DNA from 3 places in the Kitasatospora sp. NPDC127035 genome. Region 1 is predicted to be linked to each of the others. Evidence: riboswitches for the same ligand, from Rfam matches in the RefSeq annotation. Region 1 holds a riboswitch; each other region holds the start of a gene.
What was found. Region 1 has a riboswitch for thiamine pyrophosphate ahead of ACFWIC_RS15885 (purine-cytosine permease family protein). Riboswitches for the same ligand answer to the same signal wherever they lie in the genome.
Positions count from the first base shown of each region.

Region 2: another riboswitch for thiamine pyrophosphate. It lies ahead of thiO (glycine oxidase ThiO); the one in region 1 lies ahead of ACFWIC_RS15885 (purine-cytosine permease family protein).
Region 3: another riboswitch for thiamine pyrophosphate. It lies ahead of thiC (phosphomethylpyrimidine synthase ThiC); the one in region 1 lies ahead of ACFWIC_RS15885 (purine-cytosine permease family protein).

Region 1 covers NZ_JBHXDN010000019.1:58,095-60,351, reverse strand. The annotation lists gene ACFWIC_RS15890 (trypsin-like peptidase domain-containing protein) at 1-268, opposite strand, end outside; TPP riboswitch at 575-722, shown strand; gene ACFWIC_RS15885 (purine-cytosine permease family protein) at 889-2,241, shown strand.
Region 2 covers NZ_JBHXDN010000053.1:35,443-37,699, reverse strand. The annotation lists gene thiS (sulfur carrier protein ThiS) at 1-42, opposite strand, end outside; gene thiO (glycine oxidase ThiO) at 39-1,193, opposite strand; TPP riboswitch at 1,197-1,309, opposite strand; gene ACFWIC_RS29245 (NAD(P)/FAD-dependent oxidoreductase) at 1,429-2,257, shown strand, end outside.
Region 3 covers NZ_JBHXDN010000016.1:75,638-77,894, forward strand. The annotation lists gene thiC (phosphomethylpyrimidine synthase ThiC) at 1-1,208, opposite strand, end outside; TPP riboswitch at 1,204-1,338, opposite strand; gene ACFWIC_RS14085 (hypothetical protein) at 1,535-1,741, shown strand; gene ACFWIC_RS14090 (SPFH domain-containing protein) at 1,845-2,257, shown strand, end outside.

The DNA.
Region 1 (2,257 bases):
GCGCCGGGGCGGCGGGCGCCGGCTCCGGGGCGCTGACCTTGCTGAACGCCAGCGTGGGCGTGAACCCGCCGTTGCCGCCGTTGCCGCCGTCGGCGGCCGGAGCGGCCTGATCGGACGGGGACCGTTCGGCAGCGGGCGTCGCTACGGGGGAGGGGACGGCCGCAGACTGCTGCGCCGGACCGTCAGGACCGGGAACCACCACCCCCTGGCCGCCGGAGGGCTGCTCCCCCTGCGGCCCGGTGGACCCAACCTCGCGCTCGGTGCTCACGGACGACCTCCATAGCTGACAGGACCAACAACCATAGTTTTTCGCACACTCGATTCGATTGCCGTAAGGAGGCTTCTGAAGAAGTCATAAGAATCCTTAGGCCGGCCAGACAAACCCCGGAACATCCGGCCCCGCGGGCCCCCTGCGCGCCGGCTCCGCGCCCGGGCCACAGCCCCTTCGTACCCCCACCGCACTCCCGCCACGTTCCTGCCGCACCCCCGCCGCGCCCCTGCCGCACTCCGCCGGCCCCGGCCTCCGGCCCCCTGGCCTTGGCGTTCTCCGCCGTGCCGGTTAGCCTGTCGCTCACAACTGACACGCGGGAGCTTGGACCCACCAGGCTGAGAGTGCGCCGGTCGACCGTACGCCACGGAATCCGCGGGCGAGCGTCGAGGGGGCGCAGACCGCCGGAACCTGTCCGGGTAATGCCGGCGTAGGGAGTATCGGCCATGCCGCCTGCTTCGCCATCCTCGTCCTCGGGTACGCCCGCGTCCAAGGGTCTGCCCCCCTCCGGGGACGCCGGGGGCACCGTCCCCGGTTCCCGGGCGGCCGATTCCGGCCGTCCCGCCGGTCCCGCCGGCGCCGCCGTCCTGGACCGCCCCGCGGCACCGGACGGAGCCCGTGTGGAGGCGCCGCTGGTGCTGGACACCGAGCCGCCGCGCACGCTCCGCTTCCGCGACCACTTCGCGCTCTGGATGAACCTCGGCGTCTCGCTCATCGGCTTCACCACCGCCGCCACCGTGCTCGGAGCGCCGGGCAGCGAGCTGTCGCTGGCCGCCGCCGTGACGGCGATCGTGGCCGGCACCGTGGTCGGCACCGCGATGCTCGGGGTGGCCGCGTTGATCGGCGCCCGCACCGGCGCGCCCGCCATGGCGAACCTGCGCGGGCTGTTCGGGACCCGGCTCTCGTACGTGCCGACGGTGCTCAACATCGTCCAGTGCATCGGCTGGGGCGTGTACGAGCTGCTGGTGATCGCGATGGGCGCGCAGACCGTCGTCGGTACCGGCGGCTACCGCTGGGTCTTCGTCGTGCTGGCCGGTGCCGTCACCACCGCGCTGACCATCTGGCCGCTCGGCGCGATCGCGGTGCTGCGCCGCTTCGTCGCCGCGGCGGTGGCGGTCGCGATGGTGTACTTCACCGTCCAGCTGGGCCGCAACGGCGTGTCCGACCCGGGCGCGGGCAACTGGCACGGCTTCCTGAAGGCGACCGACGCGATGATCGCGGTGTCGATCTCCTTCGTACCGCTGGCCGCCGACTACACCCGGCACTCGCGCACCCCGCGCTCGGCGTTCTGGGGCAGCTTCTCCGGCTACACCGTGGCGCAGGTCTGGTGCTACGTGCTCGGTCTGTTCGCGCTGCTCCAGGCGGACGGGGACGCCACCCGGATCTTCGACTCCTTCCTCGGCGTCTGGGCCGGCTGGCTGTTCCTGCTGGTGCTGGTGCTCCGCGAGACCGACCAGTCGTTCGCCAACGTGTACTCGACCGCGATGTCGATCCACAACCTGCTGCCGAAGGTCGACCGCCGGGTGCTGACCGGGGGCACCGGGGTGCTCATCACCGTGCTGGCCCTGCAGATCACCGAGTTCACCGACTCGTACTACGCCTTCCTGGGCCTGATTGGCTCGATCTTCGTGCCGATGTTCGCGGTGCTCGTGGTCGACTACTTCCTCGGGGCCGGCCGGCGCGGCTGGAACCTCTCCGCCGACGCGCCGTCCCGCTGGCTGATGCTGCTGCCGTGGGCCCTCGGCTTCGCCACCTACCAGCTGATCGCACCGACCGCGATCGCCAGCTGGTGGACCGACTTCTGGACCTCCGTCCAGGAGGCGCTGCACTTCACCCCGCAGGAGTGGACCTCGGCCTCGCTGCTCGGCTTCCTGGTGCCGGCCCTGGTCACCTGGGCGCTCACCCCGCTCTCCCGGAGCAGCGCCCCGGGCACGACGGGCGGCGCGGGCGCCCCCGGCACCGTCGAGCGCTGACCCGCACCGTCGGGCG
Region 2 (2,257 bases), on a different contig from region 1:
CGTCCGGGGCTCGCCGTTGACGTGCAGGGTGATGTCGCTCATGCGGGGACCTTCGTGAAGCGGGCGGGGGAGAACGGCTCGGCGAGGTCCGGCGTCACGCCGGTGGCCAGGTACTCGGCGAGCAGGTCGCCGGTGACCGGGGTGAGCAGCACCCCGTTGCGGTAGTGACCGGTGGCCGCGACCAGGCCGGGCAGCGCGGTCGGGCCGAGCAGCGGCGCGTTGTCGGGCGAGCCCGGGCGCAGACCGGCGGCGGTCTCGGTCAGCGGCAGCTCGGTGATGCCGGGGACCAGCTCGTGGGCGTCGCGGAGCAGCTCGTACACGCCGCCGGCGGTGACCGTGGTGTCGTACCCCTGCTCCTCGCTGGTGGCGCCGATCACCAGCTCGCCGTTCTCCCGCGGCACCAGGTAGAGGTGCTGCCCGCGGACCACCGCGCGGACGTTGCGGGAGAGGAACGGCCGGTACGCCTCGGGGACCAGCAGCCGCAGGATCTGGCCCTTGACCGGGCGGATCGCCGGTAGCACTCCCTCCGGCAGCCCCGGCAGCAGGTGGCTGCGGGAGCCGGCGGCGAGGACGACCTGGTCGGCGGTGACGCTCTCGCCGGTGGACAGCCGGGCGCCGACGGCGCGGTCGTGCTCGACCAGCAGTCCGACGGCCTCGGCGCGGTGCAGGAGCACGCCTGCGCGCTCGCAGGCGCGCACCAGGGCCCCGGCGAGCCGGCGGCCGTCCACCTGGTGGTCGTCGGTGACGTGCAGGCCGCCGCGGACGCCCGGGGCGAGCATCGGCTCCAGCCGGCGGGCCTCGCGGCCGGTGAGCCACTGCGAGTCCAGGCCGAGCCTGCGGTGGAAGTCGTGCAGTTCGCGCAGTTCCGCGCGGTCGTCGGAGTCCAGGGCGACCGCGATCGTGCCGCACTGCCGGTAGCCGGTGTCCTGGCCGCCGCTCGCCTCGGTGAGCTCGGCGGCGAAGGCCGCGTAGCGCTCGTTGGACGCCATGCCGAGGCGCAGCAGCGGCTCCTCGCCGTACTGGAGCTCGGTGACCGGGGCGAGCATCCCGGCCGCGACCTGGGCGGCGCCGCCGCCGTGCGCCGGGTCGGCCACGACCACGCGGAGCCCGCGCTGGGCCGCCCGCCAGGCGACCACGAGTCCGATGACGCCGCCGCCTATCACCAGCACGTCGGCCTGGGCGCCTTTCGCCAAGCGTGTCAAAGTCGCTGCTCTCCCTTCGCCGGTATGACCCGGATCAGGTTCGGACGGTCGCAGGCCGTTCCAGCCCGCCTCTCAGCCCGGTACGCCGGGCTCCCGTGATGGTGCCCCCACCATAACTCCGGGGGGTGCGGCCGTTGAAGGCGCGTACGAGGGGCGGAACGGGCCCCGGGCGGGCCGCCCGGACCGGACCGGAGGGCCCGGGGCCGGGCTGGGTACAGTGACGGGCGTGGCGGACAAGAGCGGGGCGGACCGGACGGATCAGGTGGTCGTGGTCGGCGCGGGGCTGGCGGGGGCCCAGTGCGCCCTCGTGCTGCGGCGCGACGGCTGGCAGGGGCGGATCGTGCTGGTCGGCGCGGAACCGCACGCGCCGTACGACCGGCCGCCGCTCTCCAAGGACGTGCTGCTCGGCAAGGCCGACACCACCGCCCTCGACCTCGACTTCGGGCAGCTGGACGTCGAGCTCCTCACCGGCCGCCGGGCCACCGGCCTCACCCCCGGCGTCCTGCACACCGACGCCGGCGACCTGCCCTACGGCTCGCTGGTGATCGCCACCGGCGCCGAACCGCGCGCCCTGCCCGGCGCCGAGCGGGCCCACCTGCTGCACACCGTGGACGACGCGCTCGCCCTGCGCGCCCTGCTCCGCCCGGGCCTGCGCCTGGCGCTGGTCGGCGCGGGCTGGATCGGCGCCGAGGTGGCCACCGCCGCCCGGGCCGCCGGCTGCGAGGTGACCGTCGTCGAGGCGGGCCCGGCCCCCGTCCCCGGCGCCCTGCCCACCGAGATCGGCCGGGTGATGGCCGGCTGGTACGCCGAGGCGGGGGTCGAGCTGCGCTGCGGCGTGGGGGTCGCCGCCGTCGAACCGGGCGCGGTGCTGCTCGCCGACGGCTCGCACCTGCCGGCCGACGAGGTGGTGGTCGGCGTCGGGGCCCGCCCGGCGACCGGCTGGCTGGCCGGCTCCGGCGTGGAGCTGGACGCGGCCGGCGCCGTCCTGGTGGACGAGCGGCTGCGCACCGGCCTGCCCCGCGTCTTCGCGGCCGGCGACTGCGTCAGCTACCCCT
Region 3 (2,257 bases), on a different contig from region 1:
ACGTGGCCCGGACCCTCGATCATCACCTGGACGTCCCGCGCGCGGGCGATCCGTCCCAGCTCGCCCAGCGTCTCCAGCTCGGCGAACTGCGCCTCGTCGTTGGCGTCGGCGATCGAACCGGGGCGCAGGCCGTCACCGAGCGAGAAGGTGACGTCGTAGCGCGCGAGGATGTCGCAGAGCTCCGCGAAGTTGGTGTAGAGGAAGTTCTCCTGATGGTGCGCCAGGCACCAGGCAGCCATGATCGATCCGCCGCGCGAGACGATGCCGGTCTTGCGGCGGGCCGTCAGCGGAACGTACCGCAGCAGCACGCCCGCGTGGACGGTCATGTAGTCGACGCCCTGCTCGCACTGCTCGATGACGGTGTCGCGGTAGACGTCCCAGCTGAGCTCCTCCGCCCGGCCGTCGACCTTCTCCAGCGCCTGGTAGAGCGGCACGGTCCCGATCGGCACGGGGGAGTTGCGCAGGATCCACTCGCGGGTGGTGTGGATGTTGCGGCCGGTGGAGAGGTCCATGACGGTGTCGGCGCCCCAGCGGGTGGCCCAGGTCATCTTCTCCACCTCCTCCTCGATCGAGGAGGTGACGGCGGAGTTGCCGATGTTCGCGTTGATCTTCACCAGGAAGTTGGTGCCGATGACGGCCGGCTCCACCTCGGGGTGGTTCACGTTGACCGGGATGACGGCGCGCCCGCGGGCGACCTCGTCGCGCACGAACTCGGCCGCCAGGCCCTCGCGCAGGGCGACGAACTCCATCTCGGGCGTCACGACGCCGCGCTTGGCGTAGGCCAGCTGGGTGACGGCCTCACCGCTGCGTCCGCGCAGCGGGCGGCGCGGACGGCCGGGGAAGACCGCGTCGAGGTTGCGCAGGTTTCCGCCGCGCGGCGAGGTGTGCTTGATGCCGTCGTCCTCGGGGCGCGCCTCGCGCCCGTCGTACTCCTCGACGTCGCCGCGCTGACGGATCCAGGAGTCGCGCAGGGCCGGCAGGCCGCGCCGCACGTCGGGTTCGTAGGCCGGATCGGTGTACGGCCCGGAGGTGTCGTACAGCGGGACGGTCTTCCCGTTGGTGAGCACGACCTCGCGGTACGGAACGCGCAGGTCGGGGCGGGACCCGTCGCGGTAGGCCTTGCGCCAGGCCGGGGTCGGGTAGCCGGTACCCGCGCTGGAGACGGCGGAGTTCCGGGCAGACTGCGGCTGTGCGTCGAACGTGGTCATCAGACCTTCTACTCCCTACGCCGGCATTACCCGGTCAGGTTCCTGCGGTCGACGCAGCGGTCGGCACGTCGGACGACGTTCCGGTCAGCGCCCTCTCAGCCCGGTGCTCCGAGCTCCCGTGTCCGCAGGCCGTGTTGCCTGCGCATGACGTCCAACACCGTAGCGAGCGGAACGCCGGAGGTCCAGAGGGGGTCGGAACGGCCGGCCGACGGGTGTCGAATCCGGCAAATCGGACGGTCGCGGCCGAGCGGACCGGCAATCGGGCCCCGGCCGGGCAGACTGGCAGTCGCGGGGTCGACGGCGGGGACGACGAGAGGGAGGCCGGCGTGGTCGGAAGCACGGGGCGGGTCACCGGGACGGTCGGCACGGGGCTGGTCGGCGAGGTGATGGTGCACGTCCCGGAGCGGCAGGGCGCCGAGGCGTTCCTCGCCTACCTCGCCGTACCGGGGGACCGACTGCCGGTCGGCACACCGGTGTTGGTGATCGAGTACCAGCCGCCGCGCACCGTGTACGTAGCGCCCATAGGCCCGTGACGACCTTGCGACAGAGCGTCATGTCACTTCCCTTTCCATCGGTTTGGCTCCGGCGGAGAATCCGAGACGGCGCATCTCCTGCGCCGGAAGGGGGAGTTGAACCATGGTGTACCTCATCCCCGGAGCGGTGGTCGCGACACTGCTCCTCGGAATCACACTCTTCAAACTCATGTGGCGGGTGGCCGAGCCGAACGAGGCTCTGATCATCTCCGGCTCCCGGCACCGGACCGAGGGGGTCGGCGACGGGCTGGGATTCCGGATCGTCACCGGCCGGGGGACCCTCGTCACCCCCGGCCTGCAGGGCGTCCGGCGGCTCTCGCTGGACCTCAACGAGGCCGAACTGAACGTCGAGTGCGTCACCACGCAGGGAATCCCGGTCCGGGTGAAGGGCGTGGTGATCTTCAAGGTCGGCGACGACGACGTCTCGATCGCCAACGCCGCCCGCCGTTTCCTCGACCAGCAGAAGCTGATCAGCCAGCGCGTCCACAACGTCTTCGCCGGACACCTGCGGTCGAT